3 regions of the Paenibacillus sp. 8b26 genome follow, and region 3 is predicted to be linked to each of the others. Evidence: a T-box and tRNA genes for the amino acid it is inferred to sense, from the RefSeq annotation. Region 3 holds a T-box; the other regions hold tRNA genes.

Region 1 (10,129 bases), 190 kb from region 3:
ACGGTCACCGCCCCAGAGATGCAGTATACCAGCTCTGTGGCATTTTGGTGGTAGTGAGGCTCTATGACGTTGGCGGTGCTCAGGCGAATATCCAGTAGCGATGTATTTACTAATGTATTCAATTGCTGGACCGAAAGCTCATTGATGGAGTTTTGAGCATCCTTTTGAAACAAAACATTGTCTTTTAAATCATAAGTAAATTGAGCGGAGGGAGAGGTGTAATCCATATATGAATCCACGCGTCGTTCCTGCCTTTCTGCTATTCAAAAATTTGATGATCGTACAGCTACCCTATGCATCCGCCCAATGTTGTGTGCAAGGATAGGGGCACTCGTCAGTCCACTAAGGCTAGTGTTATTTGTATGCGCAGTCATAGGACCAGAGCCGGATGATACGTAAATGCGGCTTGTGGTATACTGCAACGGACGTGTGAGAGCATCTTTGTCCGATTCCGCAGTAGCAACGCGTCATTTCCGCAGCTAGGCATAAGCTATAGCAGAAGAAACATCATCGGATAAACGCCCCTGAGTTGTACAGGCCGGAATGGTTGTACCGGACAAAACAAGAAAGAGGAGGTTGTCTGGAATATGAAAAAATTATCTATGTTGGTACTGTCCTGCGCATGTATGCTGGGCGCTGTGTTGTCGGTTACGCCAGGACAAGTACAAGCGCAATCGTCAGCGTTGACAAAAGGGGCTCAGAGTGAGCAGGTGCTGAAGCTTCAACAGCAGCTTCATTCGCTCGGCTATTTCAAAGCCGGTTTTACCGGATATTACGGCTCTCTGACCAGTAAAGCGGTTGCCCGTTTCCAACGGGACTATGGCCTTACACCCGACGGTGTAGCCGGAGCAGCAACGCAAGCCAAGCTGGATTCCTTCGGGAAGGTGCGTTTAACAGCTTTGGAGCAATTAGCCCGGATTATTTATGCCGAGGCACGCGGGGAATCTTTTCAAGGGCAGGTAGCCGTGGGCGCGGTCGTATTAAACCGTGTGCAGTCCAATGAATTTCCGAGCTCAATTCCAGACGTTATTTTACAGCCAGGCCAGTTCACCGCTGTACAGGATGGTCAATACCGCCTGAAACCGAACAAGACCGCGTATCGTGCGGCAAGACAGGCTCTTAATGGTGTTGATCCGACGAACGGGTCCCTGTTTTATTACAATCCGGCCATTGCCACAGCCAAGTGGAGCAAGAGTCGCCCGGCTGTCATTTCTCTTGGCCGCCACACGTTTACAAATTAATCGGCATAAGAACACGTAACTTGTCAGCCGCCAGTTGCTTCCTGTAGTCAGGAGGAGTGGCGGCCTTTTTTGCATATACACAAATTTGTAATATATTAGGGCCGATTTATTGATTGTATATTAAGATTTCTACATATTTTTCCGATAATCTTAATAGACAAAAATATGAAATCAAAGGAGTCTTACTGAAATGAGTCAAAATCCTTACAGCATCGAAGTGGATCAAACCATTAAAACAGTACATATGGCGGTGAATGGTGTGTTCAGCCAGGCTGAATATGATAGCTTTGTCAAGGAATATGTATCCAAGACATCCTCCATTCAGGCATCCAGCTTTACGCTCAAAGTAGACTGCACCCAAATGGCACTGCTGGGTCCGGGAGAAGTAGAAAAAATGAAAGGTTCTTTTGTACGGTATAAAGAAACCGGGTTTGCCAAAGTGATTTTTGTTATCAGCTTGCAACAAACGATTATTAAAATGCAACTCGGTCGTGTAGCACGTGAAGCGGGATTAAACAACGTAGATATCGTCGTACACTAACGTTCTGATGCGGTGACAAACAGCGAGATGGATGTGTAAGGGGGAACCTGCTGATGAGCCATATTAAAATTAAAGCATTGGGTGTATATCATCCGCCCCGTTCGGTAGATAACGAATATTATATCCGTCATTTTGACGAACAGGGCAAAGATATTCGGAGATTCATGGAGCATATGGGCAGGAAAAAGCGTTACATTATTGATAGCCCGGACGAGAACGGTTTGACGATGGGGATCGCGGCTGCGAAGAAAGCGCTGGATCAAGCCCAAATGACAGGCCGTGATGTGGACATGATCGTGTTTTCCACCCAAGTTCCGGAGTCGTTGTTCCCTATGAATGCCCTGTTTGTTCATCAAGCCATCGAGGCCAGGCATGACGTGGTTGTCATGGATTCTAACGCGAACTGTGCAGGCATGACGGTGGCAGTCGATCAAGCCAGCCGCTCTATGCTGTCTAATCCTGATGTGCGCACAGCACTTATCATCGGTTCAGACTATAATTCACTTGTTTCTGGTCCCGAGGATGAAATTACTTATGCGAACTATGGGGATGCCGCTTGTGCAGTTATTTTGGAGCGTACGGAAGAGGATACTGGCTTTATTGATTCTATGTATTTTACGGACCCGGTCAATATAGATAAAATTTTGTACCCGGCTCAGGGATTAGCGACAACACTCAGAGCAGATGCCCCCGGAAAATATATTCAATGGCTTCCGTTCGACGCCAACATGGCCTTGCTCCCCACATTTGATCTGCTTGAGCGAATTTTGAAGAAGAACGGACTGGCACCTCAGGATGTACGGGCTTATTGCCTGTCGCAGTTTTCACTGGCGAATGTGCTGAAAATACAGGATCATTTGGAGCTGGAGGACGTCCAAATGATCTATGTGGGTGATCGTTACGGTTATACGGGCACCAGTAGCCCGTTCATTGCCTTGTATGAAGGTATTGAATCCAGCCGCATTCGGCGCGGTGATTATGTGCTGTTCTGGACGATTGGAGCTGGGTATCAGCTGGTTGCTATGCTGTTTAAATATTAAGGAATATGAAAAAAACCTTGCGGCCGCAGGGTCTTTTTGCGCATGATGCCAAGTCAAATGTAATGAAAGATTATTTTTCGAAGAGAGAGTTTAAGGTTATTTGTTTGTGTTTTGTCCAATTGTTTTGTAAAGTTTATACATTGAAATCCTGAGGAGGGCTTGTATTGCGGACGTTTAATAGCATGATCGCTGGAGTACAAAATGGGACAACACAAAACAGGAGATGAAGGGTCATGAAAATCGAAAATTTATTTTACGGGGATCGGATTAAACTGGCCGCTGTCAGGGAAGAAGATGCGGAAACGATGTTCAAATGGGGAGAGGATGCGGAGTATCTGCGAAATGTGGATACGGATTTGGCACTCCCTTATACGCTGAAGCAAATGGAATCGGAAGGCTCGCCTAGTTCGCACGAGGTCTATTTCCGGTTGAGAACGTTGGCAGATGATGTCCTGATTGGATTTGTTGCCATTCACGGGATTGAGTGGAATAATCGGATCGGTCAGTTGGCGGTTGGCATAGGCAATACGGACTATCGTGGGAAGGGCTACGGGTCCGAAGCGGTGCGCCTCATTCTTCGTTATGCCTTTTACGAATTAAATTTGAATCGGGTAGGTCTGGATGTCATTGAGTATAATAAACAGGCCATTCGAACCTATGAAAAGGCGGGTTTCCAGCATGAGGGCAGGGTTCGTTCCGCTGTTCTTCGTGATGGTAACAGCTACGACCGTATTATGATGGGGATATTATATTCCGAATGGAATGAAAGCGTTAAAGCTTGATGGATACACAATTTGTTCATAAAATATTCCATAAACAGTCTTTTAACAGATTCAAAAGAGGTTTATAGTTAAATTGTCACGTACTGAAATACATCGTGTTTTCGGTATGAGTCAAAGCTGAGGAGGAATTTACATGACAAACGTTGTAAGGTCCGTTACTTCACCCAAGAAATTTATTTCTGGCCAGAATCTGCTCTCGTCGTTAAATGACTACATTAAGGATTATGGCGATAAAGCCTTTATTATTTGTGATGAGTTTATACTCGAAAAGGCGCAAAAGGAGGCTGGCGCTTCTATTGAAGCGGCTGGCAATCAGGCCATTTTCGAGAAATTCCAATATGAATGTACTAAAGAAGAAATTGAGCGTAACCGGGAATTGGTGCGCAAGCATGGCGCTAACATCATTATAGGGATCGGCGGCGGTAAAACGCTGGATACCGCTAAGGCAACGGCTTATTATGAAAAGCTGCCTGTCGTTATTTTCCCGACGATTGCTTCTACGGATGCCCCTTGTACTGCCCTTGCGGTTATCTACAAGAAAGACGGCTCCTTTGATGAATATTTGTTCCTACCAACCAATCCCGACGTTGTACTGGCGGATACGGGCATTTTGGCAGCGGCGCCTGCACGTTTCTTTGCAGCCGGGATCGGCGATGCGCTGGCTACTTATTTTGAAGCGCGGGCTTGTTATCAGTCCAACGGGGACAACCTGGTACTGAACAAGCCTTCCACCACAGGGCTGGGACTGGCCCGTCTCTGTTATGATACGTTGCTGGAAAATGCCGTGAAGGCCAAGCTTGCGGTGGATTGTAAAGTATATACTCGCGCGGTGGAGGATACCATTGAAGCGACAATTTATCTGAGTGGTGTTGGTGCTGAATCAGGTGGGTTGGCAGCAGCGCATGCGATTCATAATGGCATGACGGCTGTACCTTCACTGCATAAAGCACAGCATGGCGAGAAGGTCACATTCGGCTTGCTAACTCAGCTTGTACTGGAAAATGCGCCGAAAGAAGAACTGGATACTGTCATCAAACTGGTTAAGGACGTAGGTCTTCCTTTGACGCTTCGTGATCTGGGTGTTGAGGAATTTGTCGAGGCTGAATGGCGTCAAGTGGCGGAAGCTGCCTGTGCATCGAATGATACGATGGTCAATATGCCGTTTCCGGTCAGTCCTGCTGACGTGTACAACGCCATCATTGCGGCGAATGCGATTGCAGAATCCTATCAGGGATAGTTTTTTTCTCTTAAGAACGAAAATATCTTTTACCAAACGGGTCTGTCCTATTACGGGCAGGCCCGTTTGGTTTCAGCGCGGACTTATATCATATCTTATTCTGACCGATATACATGTAACAGATGTAATTAGGAATGGTCACAGCAGGAGGAGATTTGATGTTGGTACATGGTAAAACACGAAGAGGCAGCTTGTACATCCATATGTCCAGCGGTTTTCACAAAATTGGTGATTATCGGGAAGAATACTCAGTAGCACCGGGAGATCGACTGATGTCGAGACTGACCAAGCGGATCTATACCATTGTATCTGTGCATCTCGGTGAAGAGGCGTATGCCGATATTGATCTGGAAGAAGTGATTAGAAATAGTTAAAGCGCTTGGCTTGGTTAGACTCAAAAAAAGCTTCAATTTCACTCATAGAGCGAAGTTGAAGCTTTTTTTGTTATTTCAGCGCAGGGCCTTGTTGAGAAGGTCCCGTGTGATAATATTATTTTGATTCATAAATGTTCTGATCGTTGATTGCGAATTGGTTGTGGATAGTTCCTTTCCCCATGTCATGGCATAAGCCCAGGCGGGTTGATTTTTTAGCACATTGGCGCTCGGAAAAATATTACTTTCCCCAATTCCGATTGGCTTGCCTTGTGCAAGCTTAAGCAGTCCGGTGTAATATGAGGCTTTGTAATCATTGTTGTAAATATCAGCTGCGAGAATATCCACTCTGTTTATACCCGGAAAAGTTCGACTGTACGATGTGCTGTATGCGTTCGGTGCATTCGGACTCCATACATATAACAGATTATTCAGATGGTGGACATTAACGAATCGGTCATACATCACATTCCAGAGCTGGGCGTAATTTTGTTTGTTTCCCCACCAGAACCAGTTGCCGTTCATTTCATGATAGGGTCTCCACAGAACAGGCACATCTGCGTCCCGCAACGTTTTGAGGGAAAGTGCGACCTCATCAATATCTGCAATCAGCTGTCGATATTGCGGGGTACTCGGCGTGATGTAGTGATTAAATTCAGCCTGACTAAGCTTGGTTTGCACGTTTTTCCACGTTTTGGGTTTACCTGGTAACGCTTGATGAAAGGTAATAGCTACAATTCCGCCGGACTGGCTCCACTGAATAGCACTGTCCACAACACGCTGACGTTGCTCTTGTAAGGCTGCGTGGGACTGATTGGCTAATCCTCCAAACTCATAGCCATGGAGTCCTGCATATTGTCCGCTGATTTGTTGTAACTTGTTGTTTTGTTCATCCGGTGCTTCCAAATAATCATGCTGCCCGGAAATTAGCGTACCCTCCGGCACATTGGAAAGGTAGGTGAGTAGTTGCCTGGCTTTGGCAGAGGCCTGGGGATTAACAGGCGGAGCGGCATCAGCTATAATGAACGATTGCTGAGAGACACTGAATAGTAAAACAAGTAGTAGCAGTAGCACCCTTTGCAACCAAAAGCGTATTGAGTGAGATTTCATGGCGCTCCTCCTTTGATGACAACATGATGAAATTACATTTTTTCTTTGCGTTTTCTCAGTTGGATACATGCGCTAATGAGGATTATTAGCAAACAGAAGTAGACCAACCAGTTCGGTTCCTGTGAATATATCCAGTCTTTTGCCAGAAGGAAGCCGGAAATCAACGCAAGTAAACCCATGATAAGAACCATTTTGGTTTGCGCTGGACGGCGGCTACGTTTGGAAATCCAGTGTATGATGCCCAGAACAATGGCTGCCTGAAGTAAAAACATGCTCATTAACATTAAAGTAGCTAGAAAGATTGGGGACATCGCTATCCTCCTCCTAAATTACAATCAGATTATGCAGGTTGTAACCGGGATGCGGATTCATGGATGTGAATTCAATACAGATGGACAAGTAGTTGTACTCTCGATACGATCGTGATTAAGTTGACTAAATTATACCATAACTACCGTCCTGCAATAAAAGGTGTCAAAATACCTACTCTGTCTTGATTCACCATCATACGCTATATTCAGTGAAATATTGACACATAGTTGTACACTTCATAAATATGCAGGTGTAGTAGGAAATATACAGTAAGCATGAGTATAAAATCAACGCGAAATCAGCGGAAAAGTTTGGTATCATTAAGGAGGTATTGATAAGGAGGTCATTTACATGAATGAAGATAATCGACCGTTTTCTAGCCCTGTAGATGCTGAAGGAGCCAAAGCGAATTTTGATGTGAACCAGCGGAAGCTTCACTCTGAGGGAGCCTTTGGTTTATGGCGTCAGGTCAGCAATCTGCTTATTCTGGTTGGCGTGATTGCGTTGATTATTATTTTAGGTCGAGTGCTCTAAGGATGGGCACCTAAGAAATAAAGCCGATAAGATTATCAGAATAGGGATGTGAGATGGTGTTAAAGGCAGCGTTACTTTTTATTTTGGCTGGCATAGCTGAAATTGGGGGAGGATATCTGATCTGGCAGTGGCTGCGTGAAGGGAAGACATGGTATATCGGACTTTGCGGCGGGGTGATTTTGGCTGTCTACGGAGTCATTGCAACTTTTCAGGTTTTCTCGTCTTTTGGGCGTGTGTATGCAGCATACGGAGGTGTCTTTATTGTCCTTTCCATTGCATGGGGATGGTGGATTGATAAAAAGACACCTGATTTGTACGATATCGTGGGTGGATTGATTTGTTTGGTCGGAATAGCAGTAATACTTTTTCCCCGGACTGGATGATAGGACAAAAAGCCCTTTTTTATTTTTTTGGAAAACATGACTATTGATCTACATAAATGAGCTTCATATTCCGAAATAGAACTTAAGGAGGGGGTTCTATGAACTGGAATCAAATGAAGCTTAGATTGAAATTTGGCCATGCTGTACCGAAAAGTGAAGGGAATTTCTCAATGGGCATCGTGTGGGGAATCCTGATTAGTATTGTGCTTTGGGTTTCGATTATTGGCTGGTTTATGCTTATTTTCAAGTGATCACTAGAAATCACTGTTTATAACGTTGCTTGGTTCAATGTTGTTGTTTTAGTAACCCATGCCTTATGACCCATGCTTTAATCTGTAAAATCGTTACGCAACTTGTTCAGGCCACGGCCCACAGCTTCTTCAATTATATCTGTAGCAGCAGGAGTATCGGCATCGAGGTCAGGGATACGATTAAAACCTGGCTCGCGCTGATCTAACGACTGTTCATGTTCGACCTGATCGATAGTACCATCCTTGTCTTCCCTAATATGTTCTTTCATAATACATCACACGCTCCTTTATGAGTGGAAGCATTTTATATAAACGTTACGCTCAAGGCGGCTAAAGCGGCTATAATAATAAAGCCGGGGAGGAAATAGCTCCCACCCGGCACTTCCCAAACGACTAGCGATGCTCAATCAGATCAATCGCTCCCAGAACAACATGAGCCAGTCCGAAACCGAGAATGCCTGTAGCCGCAAGCTTGTACTTACTGCTCAGCAACACAGCGCCTGAAGCCGATACTACCGTTCCAAGAACAGTTGGAATCATACCTTCACGCATTCGTAACACCCCTTCTGGTAGTTTGGAAAGACGTTTATTAGTGTAATTCAAATACGCCCAAGTTATGCAGAAAAGAAATTTTATTATTTTAGAATAAAATACTTTACAACTTGATGAAATTGTTGTATTATATGTTGGTGCCCATTAAAACGGTATTTACATAACGAGAACCATTTTGTACATAAGCTGGATGTTTCTCTGTTACTTGTAAGATAAGTAAGTATGAAAATAGCGTTCCTAAATTTATGCCGGGGTGGCGGAATTGGCAGACGCACAGGACTTAAAATCCTGCGGTAGGTGACTACTGTACCGGTTCGATCCCGGTCCTCGGCACTATAGTTTATCTCTTGAATCCCTTGATAATCAAGGGATTTTTTTATTTTTTAGGGATTGAAATCATGACACCCATATCACAGGGGACGAGCGCCTTTTTCGCTTTTGGGGACGGATTGGGGACGAACTTTTGGATCGAAGACGTCAAGGTGAGCTGTCGTTTTGCGACTGAGCTTCTTTGTCACAGGAGAAAACACTTGTTACAAATACGATATTGAAATTATAAATACATTTAACTCTGAAATCCGAGGTCTGTATAACTATTACAAAATCGCAAACAACGTGTCTAACCTCCATAAATTCTACCATTTCATGAAATTCAGCTTTGCCAAGACATTAGGCTCCAAGTACAATATGTCAGTAGCTAAGATGATTGCAAAATATAAAGTTAATGGTGAAATAGGCGTTAAATACGAAACAAAAAAAGGTCAAAAAATAATGTACTTCTACCAAGATGGATTCAAAAGAGTGAGGAACTAACAAATATCTATGACGCAGACACACTGCCTAATACACTGAAATTTGGGGGAACAACAAGCTTGATGGACAGACTTAAGGCTGCCCAATGTGAGTTTTGTTCAAAAAGCCCAAATGAAATGGAAATGCATCATGTGAAAAAGCTCAAGGACTTAAAAGGAAAAAAGAAATGGGAATACTTCATGATAGCAAGAAGAAGGAAAACCATAGCACTATGCAGAGAGTGTCACTCTGCTCTACATAGTGGGAAATTAGATTGATGAGTGGAGAGCCGTATACATTGAGAGGTGTACGTACGGTTCGGAGGAGAGCGTTTGGAAACCTACTGTAGTAATACAGAAAGGCGCTGGGCGCTTATCCTACGCTGAGGGTGGCTCAGGTGCAGATATAAGATAGTGATAACCGGGGAGCTGGATCATGAAAGCATTTATAACAATTATATTCCTAGTTCTTTTATCTCTTCCCTTATCGAATGTTTTTGCAGCCGAAGCAGAGTACTCAGAAAATTTAATTCCAAAAATGACATCTAACACTTTGCCATCTGGAGTGGCAAGTGCAAGCAATGAATATTCTTACGCATATGAGGCATTTAACAAGGAATTTGCCACTATTGCTAGTGCGTGGACATCAAGTACAACTGCTGCTTGGCTAAGATATGACTTTTTCAATTCTGTAGTTATTGAGCAATATGTTATATATCCACAGACGAAAGCAACTGACCGAGCCCCTAAAGATTGGACTTTCGAAGGCTCAAATGATGGGGTTACTTGGAACGTTCTAGACACTCAGTCAAATATCACTGGATGGGTAAATAGCACTCCCAAAAAATTCTCTTTTTCTAATTCTAATTCATATAAGAATTATAGAATTAATATTACAGGCAACAATGGAAGTAAGTATCTAGCTCTTAGCGAATTAGAGATGATGTCTAAAGTATCGAGTTCCACTCCTAATCCAGGAACAGA
Region 2 (10,129 bases), 2.0 Mb from region 3:
TATGCTGTCCCGTCAATTTATTCATGAGCATGACCGTGTTCTGTTCATTGATGATATTATCGCCAATGGTGATGCCGCAAGAGGTATGGTCAAAATCATTCAACGCTCCGGTGCGGAGCTGGTCGGATTTGGCGTGGCCGTGGAAAAATGCTTCCAGGCCGGGGCGAGAACGATCCGTGAGCAGGGTATACGGGTAGAGTCACTTGTCAGAATTTCATCGTTAACTGACGGCAAGATTGAGTTTGCCGAATAGTAACAATTCAGAAACTGCCGATCCTTATTTCTAATAATAACCTTTGCATGAGCTTCAATTTCGCTTATAATATAGATAAGGTTTTGGGAGAGGAGGCAGCAACATGGGGAAAGAGCAATTGACCGAACAGTTTTTTCTGGAAAAACTGGCAGCGGCTAAAGTACATTTTGAACGTGCCTTGGATTGTAAGCATACGGAATTTGACGATTTGTATCCCTATATGATTGAACATCCTCAGTTTTTTTGGTACAAACGCTATGTGGCCTGGTCTGAGTTGTTGACGTTGGTTAACTTATGCGAAGAATTGTCCTTCTCTTGGAAAGAAGAATTTACTGCCCACCAAGTGGAGTACGTAGATCAGCGAGTGTTGTCTGCACAAGTGCTGGACTTCTGGTATGAGAAGAACGATACAAAAGAACATGATCACAGTGTAAATCAGTCGGGATAATTTGTCGCTCTGTTGGCAATCCATATAAGTAGTAAGCGGGAAGAGACCTAAATGATTTTGTTTAGGTCTCTTTTTAAACTTTTTAATGTGCATAGATGATAGCTGCCGTGTTAGAAACGATTGTATAAGGGGGGACAGGGATGATTAATGATGAAGAATTAGACGCCTATCGGCTCTCCGGTGAGAAGGTGCGCGTCGTGCGGGATGGGCTGGAGTCCAACGATGTGGTAGGCATAGTGCTGGCGTGGGACGAGGAGCAGGTGCTTATCCGCCGCCAGAATCGGCGTGTGGTCAAGCTGGATCGCAGCTATACATATCAGCCGTTCAGCGAACCCCGACACAATCCGATAGAACTGGATTAGACGAATGGGTCTCGGGCTGGCTGGATAAAAGGGTTTTAAATGACTGGATAAAATAGGTGTACGTGTTGATGGCATATGCAGCCTGTAAACCGGACACAGTACATAAGAATATACTCCATATGAGAGGGTGTGCTGTGTCTTGACGGTTATGAATGAGAAAATACATGCGTATAAGGATCAAATCAGTCATTTAGAAGATAAGCTGCCGGAGGTAGTTCATGCCTATCATCGTTTCACCGGGGAGTGTTTTCAAGCCGGGAGTCTGGATGAAAAAACCAAGCAACTGATCGCGCTAGGTATTGGTTTGTTTGCCAATAATGAGGTATGCACGTTTTATCACGTGGACGAGGCTCGGTCCAAAGGAGCCAGTGATCAGGAGATTATGGAGACCATTGCTGTAGCCGCAGCGGTAGGCGGAGGACATGGCTCTTAGCCAAGGGGTTACTCGTGTGCAGAAGGCGCTGCAATAAAGCGAACGATTTATGGGAATTCTTCATACACCGTTCATAGCGGGTAGGAATGGATAACGATAGCTGATGTTTATGTAAAGAAGCTTCCGAGCACGCTTGTGCCTGCGGAAGCTTCTTTCATATGCGGGCTTTGTGGGGATTATGCACTTCCGCTTGCGGCAGAAGCAGCAGGGCGAAGCGATTTACGCTTATAGGCCGAGGAGGATGTAACCAGACTTTGTTCAACAAACCGTAGGGGCTTGGAAGCTGAGCGGCTGTATGGAAACTCGGAGCGATGTTTTTCGGGTAAAGGGGAGGCAGCTGTATGAGGCATAGAGGTTGAGAGCCCCAGATAAGCGCGCATTCGTTCATACATTTCTTTGCGGAATGCAGGCATAGCCATACTGAACTGCTCTTTATTTCCTTTACTTATATAGGTGGCGTGAATGCCTGAGTGGTTTTGTTGTATGTCCAAAACACGAATATGACATTTATTAAATTCATGTTTTATTTCAGATAGTAAGATTCCGGTACGATCTACTCCTGCGTTAACCATTTCGACATAAAGATCAGGCGTTTTCAGCATACCGCTTTCTTCAAGAATAAGACTGTCCCGCTCAAATACCTTTTGAATAAAGGTAAGGAGCAGATAATTTTTCACAAGAGACAATTCATTCTGAGTAGTAACTGAAGAGATCATAACCATTCACCGCCTTAGGAAAATGTGATGATAATCCATATCTGACTGAACGAAAAGAACTAGTGTTCTCAGGAACTTATGTTCTTATTTTAGTGTATTATTCCTAATTTATCAAGAGGGAATGAAAATATAAAGTGTTTGACTTCTTCTTATGAGCATGGTATGATCTATCCTGTCGCTAAGAAAGGTTGATCTTTCGAGGACGAACGACAACATATATGCGGTCGTGGCGGAATTGGCAGACGCGCACGGTTCAGGTCCGTGTGGGCTAACCCCCGTGGAGGTTCGAGTCCTCTCGACCGCATCATCTTAAAAATGAACGCTCTTGAATTTCCTCTGTGGAGATTCAGGAGCTTTTTGCATATTCGGGATATGTAAAGTGGTACTCATGACACCCAGATGTAACCCCTCATGAATGGTTGCTGCATTGGTGTAAGCGTCTAAATCGCCAAGTACGAGAATGACTGTAGATGCTATCTTGATTTTGATTTGTTTCTGGCCGCGGCCTTCAAAATCTGGCTGGACATTCTATAATAGCAAGGAGTATCATGACTGTTTCTGAAAAAGCCAGCTTTATATCGCACCAACAAAAGAGTCTGTAGTCCTGAAATGGTATGGGGTCCTTTTTGGTGTTTAATGCTTAACCGTCAGACGACAGCAAGCGGCACATCATTTCCTCGTACCGGCGTTCATATAATGTACATCATGACGTTATATGGAGGTACAAGAGAATGGGCGATGCACGGAGCGCAGTCGATGAGGGGACAAGGAAGCTGAGGAACTTTTTTATGCGCCAGCAGCATCAAGACGGATCATGGCATTTTTGCTTTGAGAACGGGGTGACGATGGATGCTTATGTCATGATCCTCTTTCGGATATTGGATATACAGAATGAAGAGCTGATCCAGCGTCTGCATGATCGCATCCTTGCGGAGCAGCAGCTGGAAGGCTGTTGGCGTTGGTACCAGGACGAGCAAGAAGGTAATTTATCCGTTTCCATTGATGCCTATTATGCCCTGCTCTATTCCGGGTACAGTGAACCGACGGACGAGTCGATGGAGCGGGCCAGGAGTTACATCCAATCGCAAGGTGGACCGGGGAAATCGACCAGCATTCTGACAAAGGCGATTCTCGCTGCAACGGGGCAGCGCAAGTGGCCAGCATCGATCTCGTTCATACCGCTGGAGATCATCCTTTTTCCTGCCTATATGCCAATTAATCTGTATGAATTCTCAGGTTATTCCCGCATCCATCTGATCCCTATGCTGATCATGGCGGACCGGAATTTCTCTATATCAACGAATAAGGCTCCCATTGTATCCGATCTGTTCGATTCACGCTATGATGACGATGAGCCGCAACCCCAGGAGCACCGTGAGATCGCGGAAAGCATACGTATCGGTCTCAGCAGACTTCTCGGAACTCCCCGTTATATCCATGAAGCAGCTCTAAACAAGGCGGAGCAGTTCATGCTGAATCGAATCGAATCGGATGGCACCCTATACAGTTATGCGAGCAGCACCATTCTCATGGTTTTTGCCCTGCTTGCACTGGGCTATGATAAACGGCATCCGCTTATTTTAAAGGCCGTTCAAGGGTTGACAGAGATGCAGTACCGCTTTGACGGTAAAGCTACCATTCAGAATTCGCCCTCAACGATCTGGGATACGGCCTTGATCTCCTATGCGCTGCAGGAGTCCGGCGTCGCCGGGGATCATGAGGCCGTGCAGCGGTCGGCAGCCTACCTCTTATCCAGACAACAGGACAAAGCGGCGGATTGGAGTGTTCATAATCCGGATACGGTTCCTGGCGGCTGGGGATTCTCCGAGACCAATACCTTAAATCCCGATGTAGACGACACAACAGCCGCTTTAAGAGCGATTCACTGCCTGTCCCGTACGGATCCTGAATATCGTGACTCATCCACCCGGGGACTAAACTGGGTTATGTCTATGCAAAATAAAGACGGCGGTTGGCCTGCGTTCGAAAAAAACACCAATAAGAAAATGCTCACATGGCTGGCCATAGATGGTGCCAAGTCCGCCGCTATCGACCCTTCGGGAGCCGACCTCACTGGACGCACATTGGAATACCTCGGAAATTGTTGCGGATTCGACACGAGGCACGATTTCATTAAACGGGGGGTCAACTGGCTGATCTCCCATCAGGAGAAAGACGGATCATGGTATGGAAGATGGGGGATTTGTTACATTTACGGCACTTGGGCGGCACTGACTGGTTTAGAGGCTGCCGGGCTCCCGGCGGACCATACTTCGATTCAAAAAGGAGCGGAATGGCTCTTGCAGATTCAGAATTCGGATGGGGGCTGGGGTGAATCCTGCATCAGCGACCGGGTGATGAAATACATGCCCTTAGGGGAAAGCACGCCATCCCAAACTGCGTGGGCACTCGATGCACTCATCGCGGTTCAGCCGCAGCCGTCTGCTGCCATAAATAGAGGGATATACAAGTTGATGGAATTGCTGCAAAACGACGATTGGCCGTCCGCATATCCCACGGGTGCCGGGCTCCCGGGTAACTTCTATTCTCATTATCATAGCTATCGTTACATCTGGCCGCTTCTGACCCTAAGCCATTATAAGAAGAAATACGGGGAATAAGGAGCCATACAGCATCTATGTGGCAGGAATGGTTATATGGTGTGAGGGCTTAGCTCGTACAGGATGACTTTATTGCTCGGAATGAGGTCAATATTCCCCATAGAATGAAGGTATTGGTCAGGGAAGGAGAGAGGCCTCCCCGAAGCTGTCGCTTCGTTAATTTGTCAATGGTAGAGAGTGGGCTGGTTCGGTTGTCGTTCTCTCCGAGTTCTCTCAAACGTCCAAGATCGACCACATTTTGCCGACTTGCCGGGCGCTTGAATTAGACGAAGAAACCGTCAGAAACCTTGATTTTATAAGGGTTTTGACGGTTTTTTTAATTCCGTTCCATTGACTTATATTCCGCTAGGATCCCAATCGCATACGCGTTGTTGCTCAAGACCTGTGTCAAAGAAATTAGAATTAACTTGAATGAATAATGAATCAAATCACTCACCTTGATCAGCAAATGCTGCTGTCTAAACAATAACGAATAAAAACAACTGCCGCTCGTAAGATATAGCGGCAGTTGTTTAGTATTAACTGCATGAAATTAACTGTATCAGGACTCAGTATCTCCTTTTTTCTTTGAGCGCGCCCCTGCCAAATGGACTACTAGCGAAGCTACCACCAAAAATGCAGTTACACCCACAATGATAACAAAAAAGGATTGATCAAAAGCAGAACGGCCTGCAGCTTTCAATGCCTCTGCAGCCTGTGCAGGCAAACCCTCTGCAACCAGGAGTGCTTCATCCAGGCTGTCTTTCACATTCGCAGGAACATGGAGCCCCGAGGGGACTTTCATAGCCAGAGTATACACAAGGGTTGACATGCTTCCGATGATAGCTATCCCCGATGCTCCCCCCATTTCATAGGCAACTTCCTCAATGGATGCAGCCATACCTGCTTTCTGAGGGGGGGCATAGTTCATAATGGAATGAGATGCCGCTGTCATACCTGCTCCCAAGCCTGCACCAAGCAGGGCCAATCCAAGGATCTGCCCGGCAATGCCTGAATTAAATTGCATAAGATAGATGCCCATACCCAGACCGGCAATCAGAAGAGAGATGCTCTTAATACGGATAACGTCATAGCGATGCAATATGGACCCGGTTAACGGGCCGGCAATGAGAGATGCAATCGGTATGCTTATCGTGTACAGTCCTGCTTGGAGAGGCGACAGACCTTCCACCAGTTGAAGACGCTGGGTTACAATATATTGAATCCCCATCTGTGCAAATGCACCCACCAAGGCAGTTATAAATCCGGTGCTGAACCTTGTGATTTTGAATAAAGTAAGATCAATAAGAGGGCTGGCGCTTTTATTTTGACGACGGATAAAGATGATAAGTGCCAAGACGCCGATAACCGCACCTATTACGGCCAATATTGTAGACCCGTCACGACGGGCAAACTCTTTGATTGAATAGATGAGTCCCACCATGGCGATCATGATTTGGATGGAACCGGTAAGATCCCATTTTTTCTCTTTATTGCCCGCATGTTTTGGAACATAAATCAGAGTTAATGCAAAAGCAATGATCGCAATCGGCAAGTTAATCAAAAATACAGAACCCCACCAAAAATGCTCTAAAAGAAGCCCGCCGACGATAGGACCTAGTCCTGCACCTCCTGCGGAAACGGAGCCCCAAATTCCGATCGCTAATCCACGCTCGCGTTCATCGGTAAATGTAATCCTAATGATTGACAAGGTAGCAGGCATCATCATAGACGCTCCGACTGCAAGAAGAACCCGAGACGCCACTAATACAAAGGGCACGGGAGAAAAGGCGGCAGTAAGTGAAGCAGCAGCAAATACAAGCAAACCGAGGGTAAAGATTTTTTTATAACCCAATCGGTCCCCAAGCGTTCCCATTGCTGGCAGCAGACCCGCCATAACGAGCGAGTACCCATTCAGAATCCATAATTTTTCTGAAGCGGAAGCACCGAGGTCATGGGTTAGGCTTGGCAATGCCGTGTAAAGGATGGTCATATCCATTACAATAAGTAAAAGTGCGCTTGATACGATAGCCAGAATCATCCAACGTTTGAATTTAGACATGTTTTCCTCCGTTAATACAAATTTAAGGTATTGCAATTAAAACTTTAAACTATAGGGTTACACTATACTCAAGTAAAAATTCATGGGTATACTAAAATTATTAGGTTTCTAAAATCATAACGGAGGAAGAGTTATGTCAAAAAGTCACAGCCAATACTTTACTACCAGTGAGCTCGCTAAAACTTGCGGAGTTACCAAACATACCCTGTTCCATTATGATGAGATTGGACTCTTAAAACCAGAATTCACAAACTCAAAAGGCTATCGTTATTACTCCATTCAGCAATGTTACACGCTTGATATTATTAATGTGCTGAAGAAGGCGGGGAGTTCACTACAGGAAATCAAGGGATTTATTCAGAATCAGAACACGCCTCTACTCATAGAACTGCTCAAACAGAAACTGCATGATCTGGAAGTAGAACGGATTAGAATAAAACGGTTGCAAGGCCTTTTGAAAGGCGCCATTGAAATGACGGAGCAAGCTAACGGAGAATTACGCGATGGGCCGTCGATTGAGGAATGTGAAGAGGAATATTTCATCGCCACACCATTGGAACAGGGAGATGGTGATAAGGAGTTTGCTCACAAATTAAGCGAACATCGAGATTATTGCGAAAATCACTTTGTTGATTACGAGTTTCCGATCTGGACGATTTTATGCAAGGATCGTTTTGAGTCAGGCGATTATTATACGGACTATATTGCCAATAAACTCAAGGCTCCGATTTTGGAGGAGAGAATGATCACCAAACCCCAAGGACTCTATGCAGTCATGAATCACAGAGGATCATATGAAACAATGTCAGAAACGTATTCTATTATAAGAAAATATATAGAGAGTAATGGGAAGGCAGTATGCGGAAATGCGTACGCGGTGGAGTTGCTCAGCTATTTTGCAGAAAAAAATCCGGACGACTATGTAATACGGATATCGGTTGAGGTTTGTAAAGGGAGAAAATTTCTTTTATAAGGTTACCCTTTGAGATATGATAGAAAATAACGCATTTTATGATGAAGCTATTGAAAGGTTGGATGAGAGATGGAGAAAGCAACTTTTGCAGGTGGATGCTTTTGGTGTATGGTCACTCCGTTCGAGGAGCAGCCGGGCATTCACGGCATTGTCTCAGGCTATACTGGAGGGAAGATTCCCGATCCGACCTACGAACAGGTTAAAACAGGAACTACAGGTCACTACGAGGTGGTGCAGATTACTTTTGAGCCTGAGCTGTTTCCTTATGAAAAGCTGCTCGAATTGTATTGGCCGCAAACAGACCCTACTGACGGGGAAGGTCAATTTCAGGACCGGGGTACACAGTACAAGCCCGCTATTTTTTACCATACGGAGCAGCAACGGGATCTTGCAGAGCAGTCCAAGAAGCAGTTGGCAAAAAGTGGACGTTTTGATAAACCCATCGTGACGGAAATTCTTCCGGCCTCCATATTTTATCCGGCAGAGGATTACCATCAGGATTATCACAAAAAGAATGTGAAGCATTACAAGGAAGACCGCGCCCAATCGGGTCGTGATGAGTATATAAATCAGAACTGGTAAGCAAGTTTAGCATACATTTTGCGTACGTAAGGCAGATCGGGGATGACCTCTTGGATCTGCCCATACATATTTAGGCGACGTTACTCACACAATGAAGGGACAGAGAAGGAGGCTGACCTGTAATGAGTAAACGAACGAAACTTCACCTGAGAAACATCATAAAGAAGGCTATACAGGCTACTCGCAGCCGTAAAGAGCCGACCTGTGCACATGTGGTTTGCCAAAATCCAAGAATGAAAAAAAACTTAGCTGCGTGTATTGTGGTAGGTCTTGTTTTTACGGTATGCGGGAATGTCTGGAGCATGGATGTAGCAAGCGCTACGGGTAAGCAGGATCAGCACCAAAAGATGGTGGCCGTCATTATCGACGACATGGGCAACAACATGAAAGGGACTGAGCAAATTTTAAATTTGCCGGTTAAAATCACGGTTGCGGTGATGCCGTTTCTGCCCTCCACCAAGCAGGATGCCATAGAAGCTCACAAGCGCGGTCATGACGTCATTGTGCATCTTCCAATGGAGCCAAAGCAGGGAAGACCAGAATGGCTTGGACCTGGAGCGATTAAGGCGAATATGTCGGATGAAGAAGTACGCGCCAAGGTGACAGCAGCTATTAAGGAAGTCCCTTTTGCGATAGGTATGAACAATCACATGGGCTCCAAGGTCACCTCAGACAAACGCATTATGTCCATCGTTCTCGACGTTTGCAAGGAGCATGGGCTATTTTTTGTCGACAGCCGTACGAACTATTGGTCAGTAGTGCCTGAGCTTGCTGTTGAAAAGGGAATGCCACCGGTGCGCAATGACATTTTTCTGGATGATGCCCATACACTCGCCCATGTGAATCGGCAATTAACCAAGGTGGCTGAATGGGTGGACGAGCACGATACCTGTGTAACCATTGGTCACGTTGGTGTAGCTGGCATGCACACGTTCTCGGCACTTCATTCATCGGTTCCTGCGCTAAAAGATCACGCCAAGTTTGTGGGCATTAGTGATTTGGTGCGTTCCGTATGGGGATGGAAGGGAGCTCCTGCCACCCACACTACCATACCGTCAAATGAGCAATAATGCCTTCGGCTATCGCTTCTGCAACGTTTTTTTGACCGCGATCCCCGGAAAGAATAGCCCTGTCCTGTTCATTGCTGATAAATCCGGTTTCTACGATTACAGCGGGAGGCTGGATTTTATTCAAAAGATAGAAGGGTTTTCCGTAAACCGTTTCTCTGTTCATGCAGAATAAGCGGTTTAATGAATGTTGAATCCGCTCTGCCAACAGATAGCTGCTGCCTTCATCCTGGTACAAAACAATCGGTCCCCGTTTTTCGGCACGTTTGGTCCAATTCACATGCAGACTGACGACCAAAGCAGTAGGTAGTTGTTCTGCCAGGCTTTTACGCTGGGCCAGGTCTTTCAGATGCCGGGATTTGGATTGAAGCCAACGATTATCGTCGCTTAGAGCATAGTCCTTGTCCCTGTTTAAGACCGCGGGATAGCCCTGTGAGCGTAAAATCAGGTACAGTTTTTGACCTATTGCGAGATTAATGTCTTTTTCCAGAAGCCCTTTATGGCTCGTTCCACCGTCCACGCCTCCATGACCGACGTCTATAAGCACAACGGGTTTGGAAAAAGCGTGATACGACGAATGTACGTTGAATTGGCTTTCTGTGTCCTTGTTCGGATAGATGCTTTTTTCGCCGG
Region 3 (10,129 bases):
CTCCGGCGTGGTCATGATCTCCATGCGTTAAAATGACTGCGTCCAGCCGATGTACACCGCGCTGCTTCAACAAGGGTACAATCGTATCCTCTCCTACCTCATAGGGGTCTTTTCGTTTGCGCCAGGCATTTTTTCCTGTCGTAAAATCCATCGTGCCCCCGCCATCCACCAATATATGTTTGCCACCCGGCGTTGTAATTAAAATGCTGTCACCTTGGCCCACATCCATGTACTGAACTATTCCCGTATTCCCTCCACCTGGAGTTACGTAACCAATACACAGGATGCCAAACCAGGCAATACCGCTTAAGGCCAGCGCCAAATGACTATAACCATTCCACTGTCGACGTGCATATTTGCCTGCTCCTTCAGGCTCATGTTCCGTCTGCAATATAGCCGCCCACTCCGCAGATGCCGCTAATCCTGTATGTATGGGTGATGGCATGGGAGCGGATGTGCTTTGTCCCGCCGAATTGCGTTCGGCTGAAAGCCTCCCCTTGTCCTTATCCGGTGCTACCTCCAAGCCCAGAGATTCTTCTGTTCGCCTTCGAGATATCATCCATGTTTTGAGCCAGTACAGAATACTGTACAAAGCAGCATAATACGCTATGACCCACAGAATGGAGGAAGACGGCCAAATACTCACATAAGTGTCATCCACGTTCATCCATTTTACAAGCCAAAAGGTCAGTTCGTTCAGCTGCTCTGCTGGCCACGCAAGGATACGTCCCCCGTCCTCCCATAGAAAGGCGATTCCCATCGCCACCGTTCCCAGTGGAAGCACGATATACGTGATAAGTGGAACAAGCACAAAATTAGCCGCAAACGATAGCAGCGAAAACTGATTAAAGTAGAAGACTGTCATCGGAAACGAAACAAGCTGCGCTGTGATCGTAATCGCAATTTCGCCGCCAATCAGAAGAGGCCATTTGGCGAAAAATGGCTTCATCAGCGGCATGTAAATGAGCAGCCCGGCTGTTACCAGAAAAGAAAGCTGAAAACTGACACTAAGCAGGTAGTAAGGATTCCAAAGCAGCATCAATAATGCGGACACACTCAAAATGCTAAGTCCGTCCTTGAGCATTCCCCGTCTGGCTGCAAACAGGCCGATCATAGCCATAATTCCAGCCCTCACAACAGAGGGAGAAGCACCTGTCAGCAGTACATAAGCCGGAATAAGCACCATCACGACCGTAAGAGACGTCTCGCGACTCACTCGCAATAGCTTGAGTAAATACAGTAGCGTAGCCGCATATACGGCCACATGCATACCGGATATCGCTAAAATATGCGTTAATCCAAGCTGCGTAAATTCGTTATACGTTGCCGGGTCCAGCTCATCCGTAACGCCTAGCACCAGTCCTTTCATATATCCTGCGTGATAAAGAGAACCAAAAGCTAATTCCATCCGTTGCCCCAATTGCTCCCTAAGCTGATCATTCCACCTGAACAAGGTGTAACGGTTCCACTGGGAAGCTTGCTGCTTTTGTAGCGAAGCGGCTCCATTCCCTTTGAAAAGCCAGTGAATCTCCTGTGTATGCAGGTATTCATTGTAATCAAAGCCGCCAAAATTCCCCGCTGTTGCAGGAGCCTTTAAGCTGCCGTGCAGTTGAATTGCATCTCCACGCTGCCATTCTGCCGCAAGTTGCTGTTCCTGTTTGGCAGCCAGCTTGATGTGCACGATAACCTGTTCAGAAATAGCTTCGCTCTTTCCAACCCCGCCCTGAAAAGTGTCATTTGGCAGTAATGTAGAACCAGTACGGGTACTACTCGCAGATGTAGGCTTCTTGTTCAAATTGGAATTGCCTCTCGTTTTGCTTATTGCAATAATCCTCATCTCAAATTGTGCCCGATCACCGTCTACCTGTACCTCGGAAGCAATAAACCCGGATGCTTGAACAGGCACGGCTTCCAGCTTGGAAGCCGATACATGAAGGGCCTCGGGAATATGGCTCACATTATGCGTATCATGCCAAGCCCAATGGAATCCACCTCCGCTCAAGGCAATCCACAGCAATACCACATGCCGGACTGGAATTTTCATCAATAGAGCTGCAAGAGGTAAAATCAGCGTGACACCCGCCCAGAGCAACAGCAGCATACGTCCGGAATACAAGCATGCTCCTGCACTTCCCGTAATCCAACATACCGTAAGGGTTAAGATAGGTCTGCTTAAAACCAGTTTGGCTTGAATATAACCACCTCCCGGTAGAAAAATAGGGTTCTGTGCTCAAACCGCAAAACAAAAAAGAACCCCTGACTAAATAGCATTCGTCAGAGGTTCTTCCTCGTGTACTTTTTAATTCATCATGTCTTAATTCATAACATCCATCAGCGTTTCTTTCGGTGGATGATAGTTCTCCAGCATACGGAAGGCAATACCTTTTTGCTCCATCATGGCACGAACCTTGTCGGCATCCTTTGGGTAAGGACGGTGGTATACAATCTCCACAATACCGCTGTTCGCCAGCATGTTGGCACACGTCCAGCATGGCTGGTCGGTCACATATACCGAGGAGCCTTCACGATCAATCCGGTCCGTGAACAGTAGCAAGTTCTGCTCCGCATGAATCGTGCGGATGCAGCGCTGCTTTTTAACCATTTCCTCCCGCCCCTCGCGATGCACGACCTCGTATTCCTCCGAAATCATACAACCTGCCTCAGAGCAATCAGGTACCCCGGATGGTGCACCATTATAGGCTGTACCCAAAAGCTTTTTGCCTTGTACAAGTACGGCTCCAACATGACGCCGCGAGCAGCGCGAACGGGTGGATACCATATAAGCGATATCCATAAAATAGGTGTCCCAGTCCTTGCGTACATCTGCACTCATATCCATCTCTCCCGTAAACACAAGTTACAACGTAAATATATCCGCTAAAGCCATCCTGACAGCCTTGTCACATGTCCACTTATAAGCTGACGTAAGGCTTCATTTTCGCCAACATTTTAGCACCGATTCCCTTCACATGATCCAAATCGTTCACACGCTTGAACGGCCCGTGCTGATTACGATAGTTCAGAATCGCTTCGGCTTTTTTAGCTCCAACCCCCGGCAGTTCCATTAACTCGGCAGCAGTCGCCGTGTTGATGTTCACCTTTTTTTCACCGGAAGCGGATGAAGCAACGGGATCGCTCACTGCATTCGTCCTGTTCGTCGTGGTATTCGAGTTGTCAACGCCAGTAGCGGAAGTAACGGAACCAGAATCCGTCGCCTCAGTCTGCTTTACAGTACTGGAGCTTTCGCTCCCGTCGACTGATGCACTAGCAGAACCCTGTACAGCACCACGCTTCACATTGCCAGCTCCTTCGCCATCCGAACTGCGTTCAGTTTTGCCTGAGGTTTCCGTTACAACACGCTTTCCTTGAGTCAGTCCGCTATTGCTCTGTGACTCATTTTGGTCCGGCTCTACTAAAGCCTGCTCTACCTTACGATTAAGCAACTGCCATTCTTCTTCTGGCTCCGGACGCTGCCCACCAGCAAACAGAATAAGCCCACTGCCGATTAGAGAAAGCACTATTGCCGTTCCAGTCCATACGCGGTTCATTTCCATTTCGTCCCCTTCTACACATAGATTTAGGGAAAGTGAGCCACTCAATACAGCATCACAATTGAACAGAGCAAGCCTGTCCTATCCCGTTAACCGGAGGATGTAAACAACCTCCATACGGTTCGCTGTGAGCCATTTTCCAAAGAGAGGTACGTCCTTGGGCACGATCTAATATGCTCAGACATAAAATTCGTCATGTCGGCCAAGACCGGGTGCATACACTAAGAAGAATGACAGCGTCTATACCGCAAAGTATGAAAGGAGGACGTTGAACGATGAAAGTTGGATTTATCGGGACTGGCAGCATGGGAAGTCTGCTGATTGAATCTTTTATTCATTCCAACGCACTAAAGCCACAGCAAATATCAGCAAGCAATCGAACGTATTCCAAGGTAGCCGAGCTGGCCCGTCGTTATCCAGGATTACATGCAGCCCAAAGCAACCGTGAGACGGCAGCGGATAGCGATATCCTGTTTATCTGCGTGAAGCCGCTGGAATCTAAAGCCGTGACGGATGAAATACGCAACGTCATTACAGAAGAGCAAATCGTCGTTTCTATTACAAGTCCGGTACAGATACGCATCTTGGAGCATTCACTGAAAGCCAAAGTCTCCAAAATTATTCCCAGCATTACCCACCAGGTAGGCAGCGGAGCCTCACTATGCATCCATGGCAGCCGGATTACAGAGGAGGATCGCTCCCTTCTGGAAGAGCTTATGTCCCACATTAGCAGGCCGATTCGGGTTAAAGAATCCCATACGCGTATTACGTCGGATTTTTCCAGCTGCGGCCCTGCTTTCCTGGCCTTTTTTATGGACCAGTGGATTCATGCTGCGGTTCAGGCTACGGGTATAGACCGTACGGAGCTATGCGCCCTGGCCGGTGAAATGATTATCGGCACAGGAAAGCTACTTACGGAGGGCGGAATGACACCAGCCGAGTTGCAGGCGAGGGTAGCAGTTCCCGGAGGTATTACCGCTGAAGCCCTTGCGCTGCTGGACATCAGCCTGCACAGCGTCTTCCCCGAGCTGATACGGGCTACGCACAACAAGTATGAGGAGGACATGCAAAAGATAGACGCCTCCTTCGGCTTAAAGCCGATTAACCCGCAACAATATTGACCAGTTTGCCTGGAACAGCAATCACCTTGCGGACCGTTTTACCAGCCAGCGCCTGCTGAACGTTGTCCAGCGACAGCGCGAATGCCTCCATCGCTTTGGCGTCAAGGTCTTTGGCAATCGTCGCACGCTGCACGATTTTACCGTTCACCTGCACCACAATTTCCACTTCGGCATCCACCGTCCATGCTTCATCATAAGCAGGCCAAGCCGCGTAGGTAATGCTTTCGCTGTGTCCCAGCAACTGCCACAGTTCCTCAGCCATATGCGGTGCAAGCGGCGACAGCATTTGCACGAAGTTTTCCATTGCTGCACGCGGCAAACGGTCTGCTTTGTATGCATCATTGGTAAAAATCATCAGTTGGCTGATCGCCGTATTGAAACGCAGCGCGTCCAGATCCTCGGTTACTTTTTTCAGCGTTTTATGCCAAGTCCGATTGAACTCATCACTGCCGCCTTCATTTGTAATTTTATCGTTCAGGCTGCCATCCTCGGAAACGAACAGGCGCCATACGCGGGACAGAAAACGATGCGCTCCCTCAACCCCGTTTTCGCTCCATGGCTTGGTCGCTTCCAGCGGCCCCATAAACATCTCATAAATGCGCAGCGTATCGGCGCCAAACGTATTCACAATATCGTCAGGGTTGATGACATTACCGCGTGATTTACTCATTTTTTCATTATTGTTGCCCAGAATCATACCCTGATTGACCAGCTTGTAGAAAGGCTCTTTCGTTTCCACAACACCGATATCATACAGTACCTTGTGCCAGAAACGGGCATACAGCAAGTGAAGAACTGCATGTTCCGCACCGCCGATGTACAGATCCACAGGCAGCCATTCGCGCTGCTTCTCCTTGGATACAGGCTCTTTATCATTGTGCGGATCAATATAGCGCAGGTAATACCAGCAGCTTCCTGCCCATTGCGGCATGGTGTTCGTCTCACGGCGTGCTTTCAAGCCCGTCTCGGGATCAATAGTTTCTACCCAGTCCGTCGCATTCGCCAACGGAGACTCCCCTGTGCCTGAAGGCTTGATGTTATCCATTTCCGGCAACACGAGTGGCAGTTGATCCTCAGGAACTGTTTTGATCGTTCCATCTTCCAGATGAATCACTGGAATCGGCTCGCCCCAATAGCGTTGACGGCTGAAAAGCCAATCGCGCAAACGGTACGTTACTTTGCCTTGTCCTTTACCCTCGGCTTCCAGCCATTCAATCATCTTCGGAATTGCTTCCTCATTCGTAAGTCCATTCAGCGGACCTGAATTGACGTGCGGACCATCCTCGGTGTATGGCTCTTTAGCCACGTCCCCACCTTGGACAACCTCAATGATATTCAGCCCGAATTGCTTCGCAAATTCCCAGTCACGTGTGTCGTGACCTGGTACAGCCATGATCGCGCCTGTTCCGTAGCCAGCCAGCACATAGTCGGCGATCCAGATCGGCAGCTTTTCACCGTTCACTGGATTCACTGCATAAGCGCCTGTGAAGACACCCGTTTTATCCTTTGCCAAATCCGTGCGCTCCAGATCGCTTTTACGGGCAGCTTGTTCACGGTATTGATTTACGGCATCCTTTTGCTCAGGTGTAGTGATAACATCCACCAATTCCTGCTCAGGAGCCAGCACACAGTAGCTTGCGCCGAACAGGGTATCCGGGCGAGTTGTAAATACCGTCAGTTGCTTGTCATGGCCCTCAATCGGAAAATGAACCTCTGCTCCGGTAGACTTGCCGATCCAGTTCCGCTGCATATCCTTAATGCTTTCGGACCAATCCAGCTCCTCCAAATCGTCCAGTAGACGATCAGCATATTCCGTTATTTTCAGCATCCATTGACGCATGGGTTTGCGGATAACCGGATGACCGCCACGCTCACTCTTGCCGTCAATTACTTCTTCATTCGCTAACACCGTTCCCAATGCAGGACACCAGTTCACAGGCACTTCAGCTACATAAGCAAGACCGCGCTTATACAGCTGGATGAAAATCCACTGTGTCCATTTGTAATAATCGGGGTCTGTTGTGCTAATTTCACGATCCCAGTCGTATGAAAAGCCAAGCGATTTGATTTGACGGCGGAAGTTATTTACATTTTTCACCGTAATTTCACGTGGATGCTCTCCTGTATCCAGCGCATGCTGCTCGGCAGGCAGACCGAAGGCGTCCCAACCCATCGGATGCAGTACGTTGTAGCCGCGCATTCTTTTATACCGTGAAACAATATCCGTTGCCGTATATCCTTCCGGGTGGCCTACATGCAGACCAGCTCCAGACGGGTACGGGAACATATCCAAAGCATAAAACTTCGGTTTGTCCGGCTCTTCCCCGGTACGGAACGTTTTGTTCTCATCCCAATATTTCTGCCATTTTGGTTCAATACTTTGCGGTTGATAGCCGTGCTTCGGCTGTGTGTCTGTCATTGTCATTTCCTCCTCAAACGGTATGCAACAAAAAAACCTCTGCATCCCGTAGCGTGTCAGCGCTAGGGACGAGAGGTTATATTCCCGTGGTACCACCCTAGTTAGCAGAAAGCGTTCTTCGCCTTCTACTCCCTTTGCACCTGATAACGGAGGTGATCCGATGCGGGTTAATAACAGGGTACAAGCACCTGTATAGGGCATTCCTGCGTTGGGCGCATATCTCCGAGGCGAGTTCACTTTGCGCTGTCAACCGGCTTGCACCATCCGCCGGCTCTCTACATGTCCAGACAAAACTACTATTCCTCATCAGCGATTGTTTAACCGTTAATAATGGCACTATTATATTGAAAACCGCGAAAAAAGTCAAATAGGGACTACATTTGGTGCTAAACACCAACTTCATTCGTTTGCTCCATGACACACGGAGGCAAATGTTTTATAATAACTCTGGGTCAGATTGAGATGAGTTGAGATGAGAAAGGTGAGCTGAGATATGGCACAAATTAAAATTTACGGAATAAAAGAAGCCCTGAATCCGATCAAGGAGCAACTTTCAGATGTGGTTCATTCCGCTGTGGTGGATGCCTTCCAATATCCCCCCGACAAAAGGTTTCATCGTTTTTTCCCTATGAATCAGGAAGACTTCATATTTGCCCACGATCGCTCGGAGGCTTACACTATTATTGAAATTAGTGTGTTTGAAGGCAGAACAACAGAGGCTAAAAAGCACCTTATCCAGCTGCTATTCCAAAGAATTAACGATTTAGGCATTGCTCCGCAGGATCTTGAAATCACTATATTTGAGACACCGAAACAGAATTGGGGCATTCGCGGTGTACCGGGTGATGAACTTCAACTGAACTATAAAGTAAACATATAATTTCGAAGCTCTTATGCAAAAAGACGCCCTTCATGTCATCATGAAAAGCGTCTTTCTTTTTCCATATTCGCTTTATGAAGCTACACTATTTTACAGCAACATAAAATAATCTGGCCGCGTCATCTACTGCTTCTACCCATTCAAAGTCCGCATATACTTTCACATCGCGAAAACCGGCTTTGGACAATTCCGTTTTCATCCAGTCCGGGTCATAGGCACGTTGCACATGAATTTCCTCGAACCGCTGGTATACATCGCGCCCTTCATTTTCTGCTCTCGCAAAAATGCTGAGATGATGCTCAATTTCACAGCGTGGAGCATCCAACGCACAAGTCCAAATATATGAAATGGAGCGCTCATCCAGTACAAAGGGCTGCTCTTCATCATAACGCACAAACGTCTGGGGATGATGTACATCGAACAGAAAGGTTCCGCCAGGCTTAAGGCCGGCATACGTCCTGCGAAAAGTAGCAATAATGTCCTCTTCCTCCAGCAAATAATTCAGACAATCGCAAAAAGAAATGACAGAATCCACGGGCTCAGGTAAATTCCATTCCCGCATATCCTGCTCTATCCAGCGAATGCTCCCCTCACGGAACAAACGCTGTCCCTGCGTAGTCGTTTCCATTTTGCGACGGGCTACCGCCAGCATATCTGAAGACAAATCGATGCCAGCCACCTCGAAGCCCGAGTTGACCAGTGGAATCGTAATGGAGCCCGTCCCACAGCCCAGCTCTGCAACTGTATGCGGCATACCATGCTGATCCCAGGCCTGCCGAGCAAAACGCAGCCAGTCCGGGTACGGCATGTCCTGCATCAGCTCATCATACACATAGGCAAACTTCCGGTAAGAAGCCATTTTTTATTCCCCATTCCCGTCCTTCGGTTCAGGCATTTTCTCCACCAGGTAGGTCCAGTTTTCCTTTTGTGTAACCAGCCCTTCCTTCATCAGCTTGCCCATCGCACGCTTGAAGGCAGATTTACTGATACCGAACCGTTGCTTAATAATATCCGGCGGCGTTGCATCGGAATAAGGCATACCGCCACCCGGGCGCTCTTTCAGAAAGGCAATTAGCCGATCCGCATCCTCATCACGGCCCACTTCCTTGCGCGGCGACATCGCCAGATTCACCCGACCGTCTTCACGAACCAGCGTAATCCGTACCTTAACCTCTTCGCCCAAGCGAAGCATCCGGTTACGTTCCGAGGAATGAATCATGCCAATCGCGCCAAAACCAAGCACACCTCCGTCCACCAGGACAAACGTACCCATCTGAAGCGGCTTGTACACCGTCGCCTGCACCCATGCATTTAGCCATGAATCAGGTGCATGGAAGGACAACGGAGCCAGCTCCTGCTCACCCGCCAGCTTCGCCCGCAGTCTGCCCTGCTTATCATGCTCCATGATAGCATACACGTAGTCGCCCACCTGAGGATGCAAATCTCGGTTCTCAGGCAACTCACGAATCGGCAGCAGCAATTGACGCCCCAATCCCATTTCCAGAAAACAACCCAGACGCGGATGTACATCCGCCACCTGTAGCTTTGCCAGTTCGCCCAACGACAGGAACGGTTTTTTCATAGTAGCGGCCAAACGGTCCTCTGTATCGTGAAAAATAAATACTTCCAGCCGTTCTCCAACCTCGATCTCACGTGTCAATTCTGTATAATGCAGCAGTACATCCTGATCGCCGACTGTGAGAAAGTAGCCGAAGGGGGATACCTCACGATCTACCATAATCGTGACATAAGTACCAGCAATCAGATTCATACCTTCTCCACGACCTTAGCATCCGACCAAAGTCTTTCAATGTTATAATATTCGCGCTCGTCACGATGGAAGACATGCACTACGACATCACCCAAGTCCATCAGAACCCAGCGACCGGAATCCATTCCTTCGATCCCTTTGATTGTCGTACCTTCATCATGAGCGCGTTTGCGAATTTCCGTCACAATCGCCTGTACCTGGGTATCCGAATTACCGTGGCAAATTACAAAATAATCCGCGACAAGGGATACCCCCCGCAAGTCAAGGGCTACAATATTCATGGCCTTCTTATCTTCAGCGGCCTCAACCGTAATTTGCATTAATTTCTCATTAGTTATGGTCATTCATGAACCTCCGATTTTCTCTGTTTAAGTTGTTGAATCAGAT

What was found. The T-box of region 3 lies ahead of leuS (leucine--tRNA ligase). A T-box ahead of a tRNA ligase gene usually reads a tRNA of that ligase, here a tRNA-Leu.
Region 1: it has a tRNA-Leu gene. The T-box ahead of leuS (leucine--tRNA ligase) is inferred to sense a tRNA for this amino acid. The anticodon was not compared.
Region 2: it has a tRNA-Leu gene. The T-box ahead of leuS (leucine--tRNA ligase) is inferred to sense a tRNA for this amino acid. The anticodon was not compared.

Annotation. Positions count from the first base shown of each region.
Region 1 covers NZ_CP192445.1:5,390,951-5,401,079, forward strand. Annotated here, with positions in the region: gene ACQ4MX_RS25045 (cupin domain-containing protein) at 1-239, opposite strand, end outside; gene ACQ4MX_RS25050 (cell wall hydrolase) at 588-1,241, shown strand; gene ACQ4MX_RS25055 (hypothetical protein) at 1,432-1,782, shown strand; gene ACQ4MX_RS25060 (ketoacyl-ACP synthase III) at 1,836-2,822, shown strand; gene ACQ4MX_RS25065 (GNAT family N-acetyltransferase) at 3,056-3,604, shown strand; gene ACQ4MX_RS25070 (glycerol dehydrogenase) at 3,738-4,841, shown strand; gene ACQ4MX_RS25075 (hypothetical protein) at 5,000-5,215, shown strand; gene ACQ4MX_RS25080 (glycosyl hydrolase) at 5,291-6,322, opposite strand; gene ACQ4MX_RS25085 (hypothetical protein) at 6,355-6,633, opposite strand; gene ACQ4MX_RS25090 (hypothetical protein) at 6,986-7,168, shown strand; gene ACQ4MX_RS25095 (YnfA family protein) at 7,225-7,551, shown strand; gene ACQ4MX_RS25100 (hypothetical protein) at 7,650-7,802, shown strand; gene ACQ4MX_RS25105 (hypothetical protein) at 7,880-8,071, opposite strand; gene ACQ4MX_RS25110 (hypothetical protein) at 8,196-8,354, opposite strand; tRNA gene ACQ4MX_RS25115 (tRNA-Leu) at 8,602-8,687, shown strand; gene ACQ4MX_RS25120 (group II intron reverse transcriptase/maturase) at 8,850-9,167, shown strand; gene ACQ4MX_RS25125 (hypothetical protein) at 9,290-9,424, shown strand; gene ACQ4MX_RS25130 (discoidin domain-containing protein) at 9,582-10,129, shown strand, end outside.
Region 2 covers NZ_CP192445.1:1,046,198-1,056,326, reverse strand. Annotated here, with positions in the region: gene ACQ4MX_RS04535 (xanthine phosphoribosyltransferase) at 1-253, shown strand, start outside; gene ACQ4MX_RS04530 (hypothetical protein) at 357-701, shown strand; gene ACQ4MX_RS04525 (hypothetical protein) at 842-1,063, shown strand; partial or broken gene ACQ4MX_RS04520 (carboxymuconolactone decarboxylase family protein) at 1,203-1,533, shown strand; gene ACQ4MX_RS04515 (hypothetical protein) at 1,673-2,212, opposite strand; tRNA gene ACQ4MX_RS04510 (tRNA-Leu) at 2,433-2,516, shown strand; gene shc (squalene--hopene cyclase) at 2,944-4,833, shown strand; gene ACQ4MX_RS04500 (MFS transporter) at 5,375-6,874, opposite strand; gene ACQ4MX_RS04495 (MerR family transcriptional regulator) at 7,008-7,847, shown strand; gene msrA (peptide-methionine (S)-S-oxide reductase MsrA) at 7,917-8,429, shown strand; gene ACQ4MX_RS04485 (divergent polysaccharide deacetylase family protein) at 8,552-9,499, shown strand; gene ACQ4MX_RS04480 (N-acetylmuramoyl-L-alanine amidase) at 9,474-10,129, opposite strand, start outside.
Region 3 covers NZ_CP192445.1:5,205,021-5,215,149, reverse strand. Annotated here, with positions in the region: gene ACQ4MX_RS24265 (ComEC/Rec2 family competence protein) at 1-2,101, opposite strand, end outside; gene ACQ4MX_RS24260 (deoxycytidylate deaminase) at 2,315-2,833, opposite strand; gene ACQ4MX_RS24255 (ComEA family DNA-binding protein) at 2,913-3,548, opposite strand; gene comER (late competence protein ComER) at 3,827-4,672, shown strand; gene leuS (leucine--tRNA ligase) at 4,653-7,091, opposite strand; T-box leader at 7,153-7,410, opposite strand; gene ACQ4MX_RS24240 (tautomerase family protein) at 7,585-7,971, shown strand; gene ACQ4MX_RS24235 (class I SAM-dependent DNA methyltransferase) at 8,057-8,830, opposite strand; gene ACQ4MX_RS24230 (CvfB family protein) at 8,834-9,742, opposite strand; gene rsfS (ribosome silencing factor) at 9,739-10,086, opposite strand; gene yqeK (bis(5'-nucleosyl)-tetraphosphatase (symmetrical) YqeK) at 10,083-10,129, opposite strand, start outside.